3 regions of the Scandinavium sp. UTDF21-P1B genome follow, and region 2 is predicted to be linked to each of the others. Evidence: predicted binding sites of a transcription regulator. Region 2 holds the regulator's gene; each other region holds the start of a gene.

Region 1 (6,464 bases), on a different contig from region 2:
GCCACGCCAAGCAGACGCGAAAGCATCAGCCAGCGGCGGGAAAGGACGCTTTGCTGTTTTAACCAGCGGGTAAGCTCTTGTTGACGGGTTTTATTCATTGGCGTGCTTAGCAGGTGTCTTATAGGAAATTATCAGGCGCGCCAATGTTACAACGAGGATAAAAGAAAGGCGACTTATCGTCGCCTTATTTACCTTTGTTACTGACTTGTAAAGATTATTTGGCCTGATCGGCCAGACCGTCGAGATAACGCTCAGCGTCCAGGGCTGCCATACAGCCCGTGCCCGCGGAGGTGATCGCCTGGCGGTAAATATGGTCCATGACGTCGCCTGCGGCAAAGACGCCAGGGATGCTGGTCTGGGTTGCATTGCCGTGGATACCGGACTGCACCTTGATGTAGCCGTTTTCCAGTTCCAGCTGACCGTCGAAGATGCCGGTGTTTGGGCTGTGGCCGATAGCCACAAACAGGCCCGCCACGTCCAGAGACTCAATATTGTCGTTGTTCAGCGTGTCACGCAGACGCAGGCCGCTGACGCCCATCTGATCGCCGGTCACTTCTTCGAGCGTGCGGTGGGTATGCAGAACGATGTTGCCATTTTCCACTTTATCCATCAGGCGCTTAATAAGGATTTTTTCTGCGCGGAAGGTATCGCGGCGGTGAATCAGGTGGACTTCAGAGGCAATATTCGCCAGATAGAGTGCTTCTTCAACGGCCGTATTCCCGCCACCGATGACCGCGACCTTCTGGTTGCGATAGAAGAAACCATCACAGGTGGCGCATGCGGACACGCCGCGGCCTTTAAAGGCTTCCTCTGAAGGCAGACCGAGATAACGGGCAGATGCGCCAGTAGCGATAATCAGCGCATCACAGGTATATTCGCCGCTGTCGCCGATTAAACGGAAAGGACGGTTCTGCAAATCGACTTTATTGATGTGGTCGAACAGAATTTCAGTTTCAAACTTCGTCGCGTGTTCATGCATGCGTTCCATCAGCAGCGGGCCGGTCAGATCGTTCGGGTCGCCTGGCCAGTTTTCCACTTCGGTAGTGGTGGTCAGCTGACCGCCTTTTTCCATGCCGGTGATCAGCACCGGGTGCAGGTTAGCGCGTGCCGCATAGACCGCGGCGGTATAGCCCGCAGGTCCAGAACCAAGAATAAGCAGTTTACTGTGTTTGGCCGTGCCCATGAGATCCCCATAAATGTTGGCAGACAATGGGCGGGATTGTAGGGAATTTGCGGAACTAATAAAAGAGTGCAGAAATTTTGTTAACGATATGTGTAATAGATGCGGTCAATCGATTGATGATTTTATCAGCGTCAGTGATAACAAATTCTACTGCTATCGGGATGATTATAAGGAGATAACATGAGGATCAAGCCGGAGCGATAATGAATATCTGGCATGTTGTACTAAAAATCGATGTTTTGCTTTGACAATCCCCTGTGCTTTTGCGAAAACAATGAAATGAGAAAAAACAGCGTTTGCCGTGTGGTGAATTTTCATGCACGCAAATGCCATGTTTAACCGGGTCAGCATTATCGACGCATGGCGTGGACAGACGCCATACGAGATAACGGTGGCTGCCGACAGGCAACGGCTTCTCAATACGTACCCTTGGGTTATGCGTGCATCTGGTAACAGGTTTTCCACGCAGGCGATGGGCACAGGCTCTGAACAGTGAAGTGCACAGGGTCCAGACGGGAGTAGGGAAGGAATACAGAGAGACAATAATAATGGTAGATAGCAAGAAGCGCCCAGGCAAAGATCTCGACCGCATCGATCGTAACATTTTGAACGAATTGCAAAAGGATGGGCGAATTTCCAACGTCGAGCTTTCTAAACGAGTGGGACTTTCTCCGACACCTTGCCTTGAGCGCGTACGTCGGCTGGAAAGACAAGGGTTTATTCAGGGCTATACCGCGCTGCTGAACCCACATTATCTGGATGCATCGCTGCTGGTCTTTGTTGAGATAACTCTGAATCGTGGCGCGCCGGATGTGTTTGAACAATTTAACTCCGCTGTGCAAAAACTTGAAGAAATTCAAGAGTGTCACTTGGTTTCCGGTGATTTCGACTACCTGTTGAAAACCCGCGTGCCGGACATGTCAGCGTACCGCAAGTTGTTAGGTGAAACCCTGCTGCGCCTGCCAGGCGTGAATGACACGCGTACTTACGTGGTCATGGAAGAAGTGAAGCAGAGTAATCGTCTGGTTATTAAGACGCGCTAACACGGAACAGGTGCAAAATCAGCGTAAGTTGATTACACTCCTGTTAATCCATACAGCAACAGTGCCGGGGAGACCCGGCGCTGTTGTCCGTTTTAGCATCAAGGACCTGGAGAGCCTTTCTTGAGCCAGGAATACACTGAAGAAAAAGAAGTCACCATTAACAGATTAAGCAGCGGGCGCCGTCTTCTGGAAGCGCTTCTGATTCTCTGTTCCCTTTTTGCCATCTGGCTGATGGCCGCATTACTCAGCTTTAATCCCTCCGATCCCAGCTGGTCTCAGACCGCCTGGCATGAGCCGATCCATAATCTTGGTGGTGTGCCAGGGGCGTGGCTCGCGGATACGCTGTTTTTCATTTTCGGCGTAATGGCCTATACGTTGCCGGTAATCATCATTGGCGGCTGCTGGTTTGCTTACCGCCATCGGGCGACGGATGAATACGTCGACTACTTCGCCGTCGCGCTGAGGTTGATTGGTGTCCTCGCCATTATCCTGACCTCCTGTGGGCTTGCGGCGATCAATGCCGATGATATCTGGTATTTCGCTTCCGGCGGCGTCATTGGCAGCTTACTCAGCACTGCGCTGCAACCGATGCTGCACAGCAGCGGCGGAACGCTGGCGCTGCTGTGTATCTGGGCGGCGGGTCTGACGCTGTTTACCGGCTGGTCCTGGGTCAGCATTGCTGAGAAAATTGGCAACTGGATCCTGAACATCCTTACCTTCGCCAGTAATCGCACGCGCCGGGATGATACCTGGGTGGACGACGAAGAGTACGAAGACGAAGAAGACGATCATGCAGAGGCCCCGCGTAATGAAGGGCGTCGTGCCCGAATTCTGCGCGGAGCCCTGGCGCGCCGTCAGCGTATCGCCGACAAATTCAGCAATCCGATGGGCCGCAAAACGGATGAGGCGCTGTTTTCCGGTAAGCGGATGGATGAGTCTGAAGAAGATATTCAGTACAGCGCACGCGGCCAGGCGGCCGACGCCGATGATGTTTTATTCTCCGGCAGCAGCGCGCTTCGTCAGCCAAACGCTGATGATGTGCTGTTCTCCGGGAACAGCGCAGCACGTCCTCAGGCGTGGGATGAACAAGATCCATTAATGAACGGACATGCTGTTAACGAGCCTTTAGCTGCCGCTGCGGCAGCAACCGCCACGACTCAAGCCTGGGCAGAACCTGCCGCACCAGCAATGACTGCGCCGGTAGTATCTGCCGCTGAAATGGTCCCTCCTCAAGTTGAGTGGCAGCCCGTGCCAGCGCTGCATATGCCTGAACCGGTGATTGCGCCTTCTCCGGACAACTGGCCGCCGCAGGCGCCGATTGCCAAACCAGAGTATGTGCAGCCTGAAGCATTCCGCCAGCAGCCCACTATTGAGGAACTGTGGCCGGAGCCAGAGCAGGCGTATGTCCCGCCGGAATCAGCGTGGCAGCCTGAGCCGCAGTATTCACCGGAAACGCAATACAACGCCCAACCGCAGTATCAGCCTGTGCCAGAGCCAATGGCGCAGCCAGCGGCAGAAATGCCACCTGTTCAGAATGTGGAACCGGAAGAGGAAATCAAGCCTCAGCGTCCACCGCTTTACTATTTTGAAGAAGTGGAAGAGAAGCGCGCGCGCGAACGCGAGCAGCTTGCCGCGTGGTATCAGCCAACGCCGGAACCCGCGACGGTCATGCCAACTATGCCCGCATCGTCCATTCCAGCACCTTCCGCACCTGCGTCTGAGCCTCTGGCCGCCGTTGCGCCAGTAGCGGCAAGCGTTCATCAGGCTACCGGGGCGGCAACCACTATCGCCGCCGCCGCTTCAGCGACTCAGCTGTTCAGCCCGGCGGATTCTCCTCGCGCGCAGGTGAAAGAGGGCATTGGCCCACAGCTGCCGCGTCCGAACCGTGTACGGGTGCCGACGCGCCGTGAGTTGGCCTCCGCTTCGTTTGGCATTAAGTTGCCTTCTCAGCGTATGGCCGAAGAACGTGCTCGTGAACAGGAACGCCAGCAGCACTATTCCGATGAGCCGATGGGCGATGAAGAAGCGGATGAGCTGCACCAGGATGAACTGGCGCGCCAGTTTGCTGCAACCCAGCAGCAACGCTATGGCGAGAAGTACGACGACAACAGCTATGATGAGTCGCCGGAAGATGAAGACTCTGTGGCAGAGGCGGAACTGGCGCGCCAGTTTGCTGCAACTCAGCAGCAGCGTTATGCCGGTGAACAGCCGCAGGGTGCGAATCCCTTCTCCCCTGCGGATTACGATTTTTCACCGATGAAGGCGCTGGTTGATGATACGCCGAAAGCGCCGCTGTTTACGCCGGGGGTAATGCCGGAACAGGCTCCGCAGAGCTATCAGCCTCAGCAACAACAGGCGCACCAGCCACAGCAGCCTCAGGCTTATCAGCAGCCAGCTCCGCAACCTGAGCCGCAGCCGCAGGAAAGCCTGATTCACCCGCTTCTGATGCGCAACGGCGATGACCGGCCGCTGCAAAAACCGACCACGCCGCTGCCGTCACTGGATCTTCTGACCCAGCCGCCGAGCGAAGTTGAGCCGGTTGATACCTTTGCCCTGGAGCAAACTGCGCGTCTGGTGGAAACCCGTCTGGCTGACTTCCGCATCAAAGCTGACGTGGTGAACTATTCACCTGGCCCAGTCATCACCCGTTTCGAACTGAATCTGGCGCCCGGTGTGAAAGCGGCGCGTATTTCTAACCTGTCACGCGATTTGGCCCGTTCATTGTCGACCGTAGCGGTGCGCGTTGTGGAAGTTATTCCTGGCAAACCGTATGTAGGCCTGGAGTTGCCGAACAAGAAACGACAGACCGTCTACCTGCGTGAAGTGCTCGACTGCGCCAAGTTCCGTGAAAGTCCGTCGCCGTTGACTGTGGTGCTGGGCAAAGATATTGCTGGCGATCCGGTAATTGCCGACCTTGCGAAAATGCCTCATCTGCTGGTTGCTGGTACCACCGGTTCCGGGAAATCGGTGGGTGTGAACGCCATGATCCTCAGCATGCTGTACAAGGCGACGCCGGATGACGTTCGCTTCATCATGATTGACCCGAAAATGCTGGAGCTGTCGGTCTATGAAGGCATTCCGCACCTGTTGACGGAAGTGGTCACGGACATGAAGGATGCCGCCAACGCGCTGCGCTGGAGCGTCAATGAAATGGAGCGTCGCTATAAGCTGATGTCAGCCCTTGGCGTACGTAACCTGGCCGGATACAACGAAAAAATCGCGCAGGCTGCACAGATGGGCCGCCCGATTCCGGATCCGTACTGGAAGCCAGGCGACAGCATGGCAACAGAACATCCGACGCTTGAAAAACTGCCGTACATTGTGGTGCTGGTGGATGAATTTGCCGACCTGATGATGACCGTGGGCAAAAAAGTGGAAGAGCTGATTGCTCGTCTGGCGCAGAAAGCACGTGCGGCGGGGATCCACCTTGTGCTGGCGACCCAGCGTCCATCAGTGGATGTCATCACCGGCTTGATCAAGGCGAACATCCCGACCCGCATCGCGTTTACCGTATCCAGCAAAATTGACTCCCGTACCATTCTCGATCAGGGCGGCGCGGAATCCCTGCTGGGTATGGGCGATATGCTTTATGCCGGACCAAACTCCAGCGCGGCGCCAACCCGTGTTCACGGCGCGTTCGTTCGCGATCAGGAAGTACACGCAGTGGTTCAGGACTGGAAAGCGCGCGGTCGTCCGCAGTACGTAGACGGTATTACCTCTGACAGCGAAAGCGAAGGCGGAGCAGCGGGCCTGGATAACGGTGAAGAGCTGGATCCGTTATTCGACCAGGCGGTCAATTTCGTAACGGAAAAACGCAAAGCCTCCATCTCGGGCGTTCAGCGTCAGTTCCGCATTGGTTATAACCGCGCGGCGCGTATCATCGAACAGATGGAAGCTCAGGGGATCGTCAGCGAAGCGGGTCATAACGGCAACCGTGAAGTGCTTGCCCCGCCGCCATTCGATTGATTGTTCGTTTGAAAAGTTGCGTAAATAGCCAAAATTTAAGTATTTTCTCCTGTCCACACCGCAGGTGCTGAGCCTACAGTGTGGACAAAGAGACTCCCGCGTCGGGAGTGACGCATTTAAGGAATGAAGATGAAAAAATTTGCCATCACCTGTGCCTTACTGACCAGCGTCGTAGCAAGTCAGGTTTGGGCTGATGCCGCAGGCGATTTGAAAAGCCGTCTGGATAAGGTCAGCAGCTTCCATGCGAGCTTCACGCAGAAAGTGACCGACGG
Region 2 (6,464 bases):
CGCTGCAGCGTTTCACGCGCACCGGCCGCCAGCAGCTGTAGCGTACGGGAGTGCGATGGGTTCACGCGCACCTGATCGTTCTCAACCGTCACCAGTTCCTGACGCTGCATCTCCGCCAGCAGCAGATCAATCACGCCCGCCAGCTCGGCTTTCTCCCAGCGCAGGAACAGCTCGGCTTTCAGCATCGGATACAGCGCTTCAACGTACTGCACCATCGCTTCACGTGAGATGTTGCGATGCTGGGTGACAATCGCCGCCAGCAGCGACGGGATCATCAGCATGTGCGTGATGTTGTTGCGATAGTAGGTCATCAGCACTGCCTGCTCGCGCGGCAGAATGATGATGTCGCCGATGGTGTCTTTCTCGACTTCGAACTTGTTCATCTGCAGCGCATGATCGATCAATGCGCTGGCGGTGACCGCGGGCACCGTGGAATCCGGGGAATACGGCACGTTGCGCATCAGCTGCAGGTAGCATTCGAGCTGTTCGGTCAGCTGTTCACGCGTCAGGGAGCGCTGACGTGAGGCCAGCAGCGCAGTACAGCACAGGTTCATGGCGTTCGCCGCGCCTGCGTTGTTAATGCGGACCATCAGGTCTTCGGCGATGTTGTTTACCGTCGGCGTCAGCCAGGCCGGGCGAATGGCCTCGATAGGGTCGATAGACTCACGCCACTCTGGTACGTGCTGGTTGAGGTAGGTCATCAGCGGCAGAGGTTCGCCGAAGTTGACGTAGCCCTGACCGAGATTGCGCAGCTTGCTCAGGCCTTTCAGCATCTGCGGCAGGCTCTCTTTCTCTTTTGTCGCACCGCGCAGCTCTTTGGCGTAGGTGCCCACTTCCATCACGTGCTCATAGCCGATGTAAATTGGCACCAGCGTGATTGGGCGTGTGCCGCCGCGCAGCATTGCCTGAATGGTCATCGACAGGGTGCCGGTTTTCGGATCGAGCAGGCGGCCCGTGCGGGAACGACCGCCTTCCACAAAGTATTCTACAGAGTAGCCGCGGCTGAACAGCTCGCCGAGGTATTCGCGGAACACGGTGGAATAGAGCTTGTTGCCCTTAAAGGTGCGGCGAATAAAGAACGCGCCCAGGCGACGGAAAATCGGCCCGGCGGGCCAGAAGTTCAGGTTAATGCCTGCGGCGATGTGCGGCGGCACCAGCCCCTGGTGATAGAGCACGTAGGAGAGCTGCAGGTAGTCCATATGGCTGCGATGGCAGGGCACATAGACGATTTCATGGCCGTCGTGCGCGAGCTGGCGCACGCGCTCGGCATTATGAACGTTAATCCCCTGATACAGCCGGTTCCAGGTGAAGCCGAGCACGCGGTCCGTCAGACGAATCATTTCATAGGAGAAGTTCGCCGCAATCTCTTCCATCAGCGCGATGGCGTTCTGCTGCGCTTTCTCATGGGAGATTTTCTTACTGCGCGCTTCATCTTCCACGGCGCGGGCAATCGCTTTGGATGCCAGCAGCTTGTTGAACAGATCCTGACGTGCAGGCAGACGCGGGCCTACGGCGGCAAGGCGCTGACGTGCAAAGTGGGTACGCGCTACGCGAGCCAGTTTCTGCGCGATAATTTTATCGGTGCCGTGTTCAGTAGCCATGCGGCGCAGCGATACGGAAGGGGAGAAGCGCACGAAGCTGTCGCGACCAAGCCATGTCACCGCGAAGAACTTCTGGAAGCCGTTCATCATGCGCAGCGGTGGGTTGGTGTCGCCTTTTTCGCGGCCCGGAGAGCGGCCAAACATCACCGATACGGGCACCATCTGCACGTCGAGGTCCGGATTGCTGCGATGCAGATCCAGATAGTTGTGGAACAGCTTGATGGATTCTTCTTTTGGCGTGTAATAGGTGAACGCGCGCGGCCCGCCGTGAATGAACACGTAGCGCGGCAGCACGGTACCGTCGATTTCCAGCGGCTCCAGCGGATCCGGGAGATCGTGCGCCAGACACTGGGCGCGTAAGGTCAACAGATCTGCCTTCGAGTTATACGGCAGAACGTACATAATAGGGCGCGAAGTATCGAGTCCCAGTTCCTGAGCAGGTTCTGCCGGAATGGACTTACTTTTTACCAGTACGCTTAATGGTAAATTCAGTAATTTATAGTAAATTCGTGGCCAGCCAGACATAAACGATGTAAAGCCTCTGGTTAATCATGCAAATGCGCCGCAAGGATAACAGAAAGTGCACAGAATATCTGTTCTGCTACGCCCGGCGCGCAGTGACATTGACGCTAAATAATGTAAAAGGTTCTTTTGATGGCTAATGATACCACCGGGCTCACCCGAATCGTCAAAGCAGCAGGCTACTCCTGGAAAGGATTCCGTGCCGCGTGGCAAAACGAAGCTGCGTTCCGTCAGGAAGGCAGCGTCGCCATCATCGCGGTCATTCTCGCCTGCTGGCTGGATGTGGATGCCATCACCCGCGTTTTGCTGATTGGCTCTGTCCTTCTGGTGATGATAGTGGAAATTTTAAACAGTGCGATTGAAGCGGTCGTGGACCGTATCGGCACCGAACGTCACGAGCTGTCCGGTCGGGCAAAAGACATGGGATCCGCCGCCGTACTGCTGGCTATTTTTATTGCGGTTATCACCTGGGCAACGCTGCTGTGGTCACATTTCCGATAACGCCCGCAGAATGAGGCAAATGTCTGGTTTTTTGTGCGTTTAGCGGTTCCAAAATCGCCATCAACTGTATATACTCACAGCATAACTGTATATACACCCAGGGGGCGGAATGAAAGCGTTAACGACCAGGCAGCAAGAGGTGTTCGATCTCATTCGGGATCACATCAGCCAGACGGGCATGCCACCGACGCGTGCGGAAATCGCGCAGCGCCTGGGGTTCAAGTCCCCTAACGCGGCTGAAGAGCATCTGAAAGCGCTGGCGCGTAAAGGCGTGATCGAGATTGTCTCCGGCGCATCTCGCGGAATTCGTTTGCTTGTTGAAGAAGAATCGGGCATCCCGCTGATCGGGCGCGTGGCGGCAGGCGAGCCGCTGCTGGCACAGCAGCATATCGAAGGGCATTACCAGGTCGATCCGTCCATGTTCAAACCAAGCGCCGATTTCCTCCTGCGCGTCAGCGGCATGTCCATGCGCGATATCGGCATTCTGGATGGCGACCTGCTGGCGGTGCATAAAACCCAGGATGTGCGTAACGGCCAGGTGGTTGTGGCGCGCATCGACGATGAAGTGACGGTGAAGCGTCTGAAAAAGCAGGGCAGCACTGTTGAACTCCTGCCTGAAAACAGCGAGTTCTCCCCGATTGTGGTGAATCTGCGCGAACAGAACTTCTCCATCGAGGGGCTGGCCGTTGGCGTGATCCGTAACGGCGAGTGGCTGTAACCTTCCTGCGGGCCTGCTAATCTTCTTCTAAGCGGCGCTACTCTGGCGCCGCTTCTGTTTCTGAACTTATTTGCACAGGTTTCTCATGTCGTTCTTCACCGCTGCCGACAAAGCATTGTGGCGCCTTGCGCTGCCGATGATTTTCTCCAATATCACCGTACCGCTGCTTGGGCTGGTGGACACGGCGGTGATCGGCCATCTCGACAGCCCCGTTTACCTCGGCGGCGTAGCGGTCGGCTCCATGGCGACCAGCTTCCTGTTCATGCTGCTGCTGTTCCTGCGTATGAGTACCACTGGCCTGACGGCTCAGGCCTATGGCGCGAAAGACCCCGTTCGTCTGGCGCGCGCGCTGGTGCAGCCGCTGCTGCTGGCTCTCGGGGCCGGGCTCGCTATCGTATTGCTTCGTACTCCGCTTATCGATCTGGCGCTGCACATTGTCGGCGGTAGCGATGCGGTACTCGAACAGGCCCGACGCTTCCTGTCTATCCGCTGGCTGAGTGCGCCCGCCTCACTGGCAAACCTGGTGCTGCTGGGCTGGCTGCTCGGCGTTCAGTATGCGCGTGCGCCGGTGATTTTGCTGGTCGTCGGCAACGCGCTGAATATTGTGCTCGACCTGTGGCTGGTGATGGGGCTGCACATGAACGTGCAGGGCGCGGCGCTGGCAACGGTGTGCGCCGAATATGCTACGTTCTTCATTGGCCTGCTGATGGTGCGGCGCGTACTGCATTTGCGTGGGATCTCACTGGCACTGCTAAAAGACGCCTGGCGCGGCAACATTCGCCGCCTGCTGGCGCTGAATCGCGACATCATGCTGCGCTCGCTGCTGCTACAGCTCTGCTTTGGTGGGTTAACGGTATTCGGGGCGCGGCTGGGCAGCGATATCGTGGCGGTTAATGCCGTCCTGATGACTATGCTGACGTTTACCGCCTACGCGCTGGATGGCTTTGCGTATGCGGTAGAGGCGCATTCCGGGCAGGCATATGGTGCAAGAGATGGCAGCCAGCTGCTGCACGTCTGGCGTGCGGCCTGTCGACAATCCGGGCTGGTGGCGCTGGCCTTTGCGCTGATTTACGCCGTCCTGGGCGAGCATATCGTTGCTATGCTGACCTCTATTTCCGCCCTGCGCGATCTGGCCGATCGCTATGTTATCTGGCAGGTGATTTTGCCGGTGATTGGCGTGTGGTGTTATCTGCTGGACGGCATGTTTATCGGCGCCACGCGCGGGGCGGAAATGCGTAACAGTATGGCGGTGGCGGCAGCCGGATTTGCCCTGACGCTGCTGACCGTGCCCGTTTTGGGTAACCACGGACTGTGGCTGGCGCTGGCGGTATTCCTCGGATTGCGCGGTCTGTCACTGGCGTGGATATGGCGGCGTCACTGGCAACACGGTACCTGGTTTTCGTAGTGATTTCGTTTCGCCTGATGGTTAAAGATTCTGAATAATTCCAGAAGGGCGAAATCCTTACCTATACTGAATCTCACGTCCAGCAGAAACAGGCATTACGGACGATGTTACTTCACCCTGCACCACCGAACGATGAGGAAAGGATCATGAATAAAGACGAAATCGGCGGTAACTGGAAACAGTTCAAAGGTAAAATGAAAGAGCAATGGGGTAAACTGACCGACGACGACTGGCAAGTTGTTGAAGGGAAGCGCGACCAGCTGGTCGGGAAAATTCAGGAACGCTACGGCTACCAGAAAGATCAGGCCGAGAAAGAGGTCAAAGACTGGGAAACCCGTAACGATTACCGCTGGTAATCGACAGCACTACCCGTGCGTATACGGAAGTACAACCCTCAGGGCGGCTTAAGGCCGCCCGCGCTTTTTGGGCCTTACTTCTGGCCCGGCTTTCTTTTAATCTGAATGGTATGGTCATGACCGCAGCAGTCCTGCTTGCGGCAGGCTTCTACTTCTACGCAGTCAGAGCACAGCCCATGCGCTTCAATCACGTTATGGCGCAGCGCAAATCCCATCTTTGCTGCCAGCGTATGCATAATATCCTCGACCCCGTCAGCCGCTTCTTCTTTCACCACGCCACAGCGATCGCAAATGAACATTGCAGAAGAGTGTGATGGATTATCAAACAAATGGCACAGTACGTAGCTGTTGGTCGACTCCACCTTGTGCACAAAGCCTTGCTCAAGCAGGAATTCCAGCGCCCGATAGACGGTAGGCGGTTTTGCCTGCGGTTCACTGACTTTCAGTAAGTCCAGCAGATCGTATGCGCTGATTGCGCCCTGTTGCAGGGTCATCAGGCGTAAAACTTCGAGGCGTTGAGGGGTCAGACGAACGCCACGTTGTGCGCACAGCCTTTCGGCCTGTACGAGCATGTCTTGTGGAGTGATCTTATCCATAGGCGCCTCGGGTCGGGTGTAAAGTAAACGCCTACTTTATCATGTTATGACCGAAACGCCGATATCCTGCCGGGTATGCTATACCTGACGCATAACCCTCTGAGGAACCCTTATGAAAAGACCAGACTGTATTCGTCACTGGCGTGAACTTGAAGAGCCGGATAATTCGACCTATCCCGATAGCGATGAACGCTTTTCCATTGGCGCACCGCTTGCCCGAAAGCTGGGATTAAGGCATATCGGTATTCACCATGAACGTATTCCGCCGGGCAGACGTACATCTTATCCCCATGCTGAAAGCGATGAAGAAGAATTTATTTATGTGATTGAGGGCCGCCCGCAGGCGTGGATTAACGGCTATTTGTGGCAATTAGAGCCGGGCGACTGCGTCGGTTTTCCCGCCGGAACCGGCGTTTGTCACACGTTCATTAATAACAGTGAGGATGAGGTAAATCTGATTGTGGTGGGGGAGGCGAATAAGAAGCATAACCGTATTTACTACCCATTAAATCAGGAGTATGCCGCCACGCGGCAGGACCGCTGGGTTGATCATCCACCGCAGTTTTTCGGCCCTCACAACGGCAGGCCCTCGCGGAAATAGCATTCTCTTCTATAAATAGTGAGGGGCTCCACCTATTCCAACCCCGATAACGGTGCTCCTCTTAACTTAAATCGGCCAATAAGGCGCCTTTTACATCGTTATTCACAGCAATAGCTCGGCCCTTTTCAGCGCATAACTGGAACGGAAAAAACTTCATCTGCAAA
Region 3 (6,464 bases), on a different contig from region 2:
AAGCTGGTTCGCCGCTATCCGTCCGCAGGTTCCGCCTATACCTATGCTCAGAAATCCATTAGCCCGACGGTTGGCTTTATGGTGGGCTGGTCTTCGCTGCTTGATTATCTGTTCATGCCGATGATCAATATCCTGCTGGCAAAAATTTACTTTGAAGCGCTGGTGCCTTCGGTGCCGTCGTGGATCTTTGTTGTTGCGCTGGTGGCCTTTATGACCATCTCTAACCTGCGCAGCATTAAAACCGTGGCTAACTTCAACACCCTGATTGTGGTGCTGCAGATGGGTATCGTTGCTGTCATTGTCGGCATGATCATCTGGGGCGTACACAATGGTACGGGTGCAGGCACGCTGACCAGTAGTCGTCCATTCTGGTCTGATGGCGCGCACATCACGCCGATGATTACCGGCGCGACGATTCTGTGTTTCTCGTTCCTGGGCTTCGACGGTATCTCTTCTCTGTCTGAAGAAACTAAAGATGCTGAACGCGTTATCCCGAAAGCGATTTTCCTGACGGCGCTGATTGGCGGCCTGGTATTTATCGTTGCGTCTTACTTCCTGCAACTGTACTTCCCGGACATCTCGCGCTTTAAGGATCCGGATGCGTCACAGCCTGAAATCATGCTGTACGTGGCTGGTAAAACCTTCCAGTGGGGCGTGCTGATCTTCTCCAGCGTGACCGTTCTGGCTTCCGGTATGGCGGCACACGCAGGCGTTTCCCGTCTGATGTACGTGATGGGCCGTGATGGCGTCTTCCCGAAAAGCTTCTTCGGCTACGTGCATCCGAAATGGCGTACCCCGGCATGGAACGTGCTGCTGGTAGGCGCTATTGCACTGCTGGCGATTAAATTTGACCTGGTTACCGCTACGGCGCTGATCAACTTCGGTGCGCTGGTGGCCTTCACCTTCGTTAACCTGTCGGTGATCTCCCAGTTCTGGATCCGCGAGAAGCGTAACAAAACGCTGAAAGACCACTTCCACTACCTGGTTCTGCCGGTATGTGGCGCGCTGACCGTGGGCGCATTGTGGATTAACCTGGAAGAGAGCTCGATGGTACTCGGTCTGATTTGGGGCGCGCTGGGCCTGATTTACCTGGCCTGCGTGACCAAAAGCTTCCGCAACCCGGTTCCTCAGTACGAAGATATCGCTTAATTCTGTTAAGCAATAAAAAACCGGAGACAGTGTCTCCGGTTTTTTTATGTCTGCAATTCAGCCTCAGACAATCTCTTGTGCGTACTGATACAGCGCTTTTAACAGGGCAAGCTTCTCATTGTCGTTTGCATGCTGGGCGTACAGCGCTTCAAGCTCCTGGGCGTAAGCCTGTAAGTATTCCGGTGTGAACACATTACGGCGGTGCTGTAGCCAGCGCTGCTGTTCTGCTTCGTCCAGAGTGCCCGGGAAGTTTCGGGCACGATAGTTAAACAGCAGTTTTTCGATGCGCTTATCGGCAAACGTCAGATCCAGCGCAGGCAGATTACGCGGTTCCGTTTCCAGCAGGATTTTCAGCGCGGCGCGGTCTGCATCGCTGAAGAAGCCGTTATAGAGCTGGGCGTCGACGTTTTCTGAGGGAACGAATGGCTCGGCTTCGGCGAAAATCGCCACGACTTTGTCACGCACTTGTGGATTTTCGCGCAGCACTTTGAGGTTATCCAGGCACTGCTGGCGGTTAATACCAAGGCGATCCGCATCTTCCGGACGTAGCGTATTGGCCTGCGCCAGGATCGGGCATTTATTCAGATGCACCAGCTTAACGGGAACGGCTACCAGCTCGCCCAGCTCGGCTTTTGGCGTGTATAAGCGCTCGCGAAGCTCATCGGCGCTCAGCTCCAGCAGCGGAGAAATATTGCCCGCCAGATCCACCATTATTACTGCGTTCTTGTTCTCCGGATGCCACGCAAGCGGTGCGACCCAGCTGGTATTGCCCCGCCAGGCACCGAACATGCCTGAAATATGCACCAGCGGCTTCATTTGCGGCACGTCTATCAGCGTTGCAAGCTTGTTTTTGCCTCGGTAGCTGTAGAGGTAATCAAACAGGCGAGGCTGCTGCGTTTTGACGAGCTTCGCCATCGCTATCGTCGCGTAAACATCCGCCATCGCATCGTGCGCATTGCTGTGCTCAATGCCGTTGGCTTTGGTCAGGTGCTCCAGGCGGAAACTCGGCAGGCCATCGTCATTCTCGGGCCAGTTGATACCTTCCGGGCGCAGTGCGTAGCAGGCACGCATTACATCAAGCAGATCCCAGCGGGAATTATGATTTTGCCAGCTCCAGGCATAGGGATCGTAAAAGTTGCGGTAGAAGATATTACGGGTGACTTCATCGTCAAATCGTACGTTGTTATACCCGACCACGCAGGTTTTCGGCACGGTAAACAGATCGTGGATTCGACGGGCAAACTCGGCTTCGTTTTCGCCCTTCGCCAGCGCTTCCTGCGGCGTAATGCCGGTGATCATTACCGCCTGAGGCTGCGGCAGGTAATCGTCGGCGGGCTTGCAGTAAAACACCTCGGGCTCGCCGATGATGTTGAAATCAGCGTCGGTACGAATGGCCGCAAATTGTGCGGGTCTGTCCAGCTGTGGGCTGGTGCCGAAGGTTTCGTAATCGTGAAACAGGAAGCCGGCTTGCGGTGGCGTGTCTTGCATAGTAATCAGTAACCCGTGTGCGCATTAGCCCGTCATGGTAAACGATTTGCCCTCTCATCAGAAGCATACACACGAGCCGTGCGGCCTTGCTCGCAGGAAATGTCATATTTCCTTGCAATTTAACGCTGTCAGTAAAGCGTAACTGCCGTAAAAAGAACGGGAATACGAGAAATTGAGGATATGCTGTTGAAAGGCCGTTTGTTTATTGCTGTTTCTTTGCTCGCTTCGGGCATTTCCTGCGCAGTTGCCGCAGATTACATTCCCGCACCCGTTCAACCTCCAGCTATTCAGGCTGCGGCCTGGGTTCTGATGGATTACACCACCGGCCAGGTTCTGACCGCCGGTAACGAACATCAGCAGCGCAATCCCGCGAGCCTGACCAAGCTAATGACTGGCTATGTGGTCGATCGCGCGATTGACAGCCACCGTATCAGCCCGGATGACATGGTTACCGTGGGCCGCGATGCGTGGGCGAAAGGAAATCCCGTCTTTGACGGATCGTCCCTGATGTTTCTGAAGGAGGGCGACAGGCTGAGCGTTCACGACTTAAGTCGTGGCCTGATCGTCGATTCAGGAAACGATGCCTGCGTGGCGCTGGCGGATTATGTCGCAGGCGGACAGCCGCAGTTCGTCAATATGATGAATAGCTACGTGCAAAAACTCGGCCTGAAGGACACGCATTTTGAAACCGTACACGGTCTGGATGCGCCGGGTCAGCACAGTTCGGCCTACGATTTGGCTGTGCTTTCCCGCGCCATCATTCACGGTGAGCCTGATTTCTACCACATGTATAGCGAAAAAAGCCTGACGTGGAACGGCATCACTCAAAATAACCGTAACGGGCTGCTGTGGGATAAAACCCTCAACGTCGACGGGCTGAAAACGGGCCATACTGCCAGCGCTGGCTTTAACCTCATTGCTTCTGCCGTGGACGGCAATCGCCGCCTGATTGCCGTGGTGATGGGCGCGGAAAGCTCCAAAGGCCGAGAAGATCAGGCGCGTAAATTGCTGCACTGGGGCCAGCAGAATTTCGACACGGTCGAGGTGCTGAAAAATGGCAAGCAGGTGGGCGTAGAGCGTATCTGGTACGGGGACAAAGAGCAGGTGAGTCTTGGCACCGATCAGGATTTCTGGCTGTCGCTGCCGAAATCCGAAGTGCCAAACATTAAGGCGAAATACGTACTCGACAAAAAAGAGCTGGATGCACCGATCGCGGCCCATCAGCGCGTAGGTGAAATTGAACTGTACGACGGCAATAAAATTATTGCCCACTGGCCGCTGGTGACGCTGGAAAGCGTTGGCAAAGGCGGCATGTTCTCCCGCTTCAGCGACTGGTTGCATCACAAAGCCTGATCCTCTCTGAACGCTCCCATCCGGGGGCGTTTTACTTTTATGTTCTGTGAAATATCGCACATACTCCATCAGATGTGTTTGCTAGATTTTATATGTATATTTATCCAGTAAATCGTTAGCGGAGGCAGTATGGATTACAGCATCACTCAGCAGCAAAAACGCGTAGTGGCCGGTTTTCACATGGTCGGTCCGTGGGAGCAGACCGTAAAGCAGGGCTTCGAACAGCTGGCAATGTGGGTTAGCGGGCAAAAGATCCCGGTGAAAGAGTGGGTGGCCGTTTATTACGATAATCCTGACGAAGTCCCGGCCGAAAAGTTGCGCTGTGATACCGTTGTCACAGTAGCGGATGGGTTCACGCCGCCAGCTAACAGTGAAGGGGTGATCGTCACTGAAGTGGAGGCAGGGCTGTACGCCAAAGCGTCGGCGCGCGTGATCGATCATGACTTCTCCACGCCATGGTATCAGTTCTTCAACAGCGTATTGCAGGATAAAGACCATGAGCTGGATGCGAAGCCATGCTTCGAACTGTACCTCAACGACGGCAATCAGGACGGCCACTGGGATATCGAAATGTATGTCCCTGTTAAAAAACGCCGCGTTTAAGGTAAAAATACCTGCTGTCTGAAAGGTTATTTCTACATTCGTGATGCCAGCGGCAGAAAAACAGATACAATTGTGTTTTCTGCCCAGGCCGGAGAGCGGATGTGCGCGCCGATAAATCACTGAGTCCTTTTGAAATTCGTCTCTACCGCCACTACCGTGTTGTTCACGGTGTGCGAATTGCTCTTGCGTTTATTCTGACCTTCCTGTTAATCCGGTTGTTTGACGTGCCTGAAGGCACCTGGCCGCTCATTACGCTGGTTGTTCTTATGGGGCCTATTTCCTTCTGGGGAAATGTGGTGCCACGTGCGTTCGAACGTATTGGCGGTACAATCCTTGGATCGGCGATGGGGCTCGTCGCGCTGAAGCTCGAACTGATGTCCCTGCCGTTAATGTTGCTATGGTGCGCGGCAGCGATGTTTCTCTGCGGCTGGCTGGCGCTCGGTAAGAAGCCGTATCAGGCGCTGCTTATCGGCATCACGCTTTCAGTGGTTGTCGGGGCACCTGCAGGTGATATGCACACCGCGCTGTGGCGAAGCGGCGATGTGATCATTGGTTCGCTTCTGGCGATGCTGTTCACGGGGATCTGGCCGCAGCGGGCTTTCCTGCACTGGCGTATCCAGATGGCAGGCTACGTAACGGAGCTTAACCGCCTCTATCAGACCGGATTTTCTCCCAACTTGCTGGAGCGCCCGCGTCTGGAGCGGCGGATGCAAAAAACGCTAAACGAAGTCGTCAAGATGCGTGGCCTTATCTCTCCCGCCAGTAAAGAAACCCATATCCAGAAAGCCATTTTTGAAGGGATCCAGACCGTCAACCGCAATCTGGTCTGTATGCTGGAGCTGCAAATCAACGCGTACTGGGCCTCGCGCGGCAGCCATTATGTGATGCTCAATGCACATACCTTGCGAGACATGCAGCAGATGACGCAGCAAACGCTGCTCACCATTGCGCATGCGCTATACGAAGGCAATCCGCAGCCTATTCTTGCCAATAACGAAAAGCTCAATGATATCGTCGCTGAGCTGCGCCAGCTGGTGAATGATTATAAGGGCGAGAATTTATCGGAAACCCCAATGCATGGCTACGTCTGGTTGAGCATGGAGCTGGCGCGCCAGCTGGAATTGCTGTCGCATCTGATTTGCCGGGCATTGCGTAAATAACGCCCGGATGGTCACGCTTTACCGGATGGTTGTTTCGATTCAGCTCGGTTTAGGGTTATGATTAAGCCAGAGCAAAAACCATTGTCATTCACGGTCGCCAGCAGTTATGTTTATCTGTAGCGGCTGTTTTACGAATCCGAATCTCAATTATCAGGGGTGTAAAAATGGAAACAACCAAACCTTCGTTCCAGGACGTTCTGGAGTTTGTTCGTCTGTTCCGTCGTAAAAACAAACTGCAGCGCGAAATTCAGGACGTTGAGAAAAAGGTCCGTGACAACCAGAAGCGTGTACTGCTGCTCGACAACCTCAGTGATTACATCAAGCCGGGCATGAGCGTGGAAGCCATTCAGGGCATCATTGCCAGCATGAAAACCGACTACGAAGATCGCGTAGATGACTACATCATCAAAAATGCTGAACTCTCCAAAGAGCGTCGCGAGATCTCCAAAAAGCTGAAAGTGATGGGCGAGCTGAAAACGGCTGATTCTAAAGCAGAATAATAGCGGTATCGGTGAAGAAAGCGGTGACGGCAAAGCCTCACCGTTTTTTTTGTTCTGCTGAACGCAGAAAAGCAAAAAGCCTGCTCGAAAGCAGGCTTTTCTAAATTTGGCTCCTCTGACTGGACTCGAACCAGTGACATACGGATTAACAGTCCGCCGTTCTACCGACTGAACTACAGAGGAATCGTGTGAACGAGGCGCATATTAATAG

What was found. Region 2 encodes LexA, which represses DNA repair genes until DNA is damaged. Its sites were predicted from a motif close to TNCTGTATGTACATACAGNA; they were not measured.
Region 1: the regulator LexA is predicted to act here: its motif matches at 2,265-2,284, upstream of AB1287_RS07175 (DNA translocase FtsK 4TM domain-containing protein).
Region 3: the regulator LexA is predicted to act here: its motif matches at 4,081-4,100, upstream of sbmC (DNA gyrase inhibitor SbmC).

Annotation. Positions count from the first base shown of each region.
Region 1 covers NZ_JBFLVD010000011.1:126,891-133,354, forward strand. Annotated here, with positions in the region: gene cydD (heme ABC transporter permease/ATP-binding protein CydD) at 1-98, opposite strand, end outside; gene trxB (thioredoxin-disulfide reductase) at 215-1,183, opposite strand; gene lrp (leucine-responsive transcriptional regulator Lrp) at 1,732-2,226, shown strand; gene AB1287_RS07175 (DNA translocase FtsK 4TM domain-containing protein) at 2,347-6,192, shown strand; gene lolA (outer membrane lipoprotein chaperone LolA) at 6,322-6,464, shown strand, end outside.
Region 2 covers NZ_JBFLVD010000012.1:212,424-218,887, reverse strand. Annotated here, with positions in the region: gene plsB (glycerol-3-phosphate 1-O-acyltransferase PlsB) at 1-2,126, opposite strand, end outside; gene AB1287_RS09415 (diacylglycerol kinase) at 2,256-2,624, shown strand; gene lexA (transcriptional repressor LexA) at 2,734-3,342, shown strand; gene dinF (MATE family efflux transporter DinF) at 3,428-4,747, shown strand; gene AB1287_RS09400 (CsbD family protein) at 4,894-5,103, shown strand; gene zur (zinc uptake transcriptional repressor Zur) at 5,178-5,699, opposite strand; gene AB1287_RS09390 (cupin domain-containing protein) at 5,812-6,300, shown strand.
Region 3 covers NZ_JBFLVD010000035.1:98,435-104,898, forward strand. Annotated here, with positions in the region: gene AB1287_RS21195 (APC family permease) at 1-1,149, shown strand, start outside; gene sbcB (exodeoxyribonuclease I) at 1,213-2,637, opposite strand; gene dacD (serine-type D-Ala-D-Ala carboxypeptidase DacD) at 2,824-3,990, shown strand; gene sbmC (DNA gyrase inhibitor SbmC) at 4,120-4,593, shown strand; gene AB1287_RS21215 (FUSC family protein) at 4,695-5,753, shown strand; gene AB1287_RS21220 (DUF496 family protein) at 5,918-6,253, shown strand; tRNA gene AB1287_RS21225 (tRNA-Asn) at 6,361-6,436, opposite strand.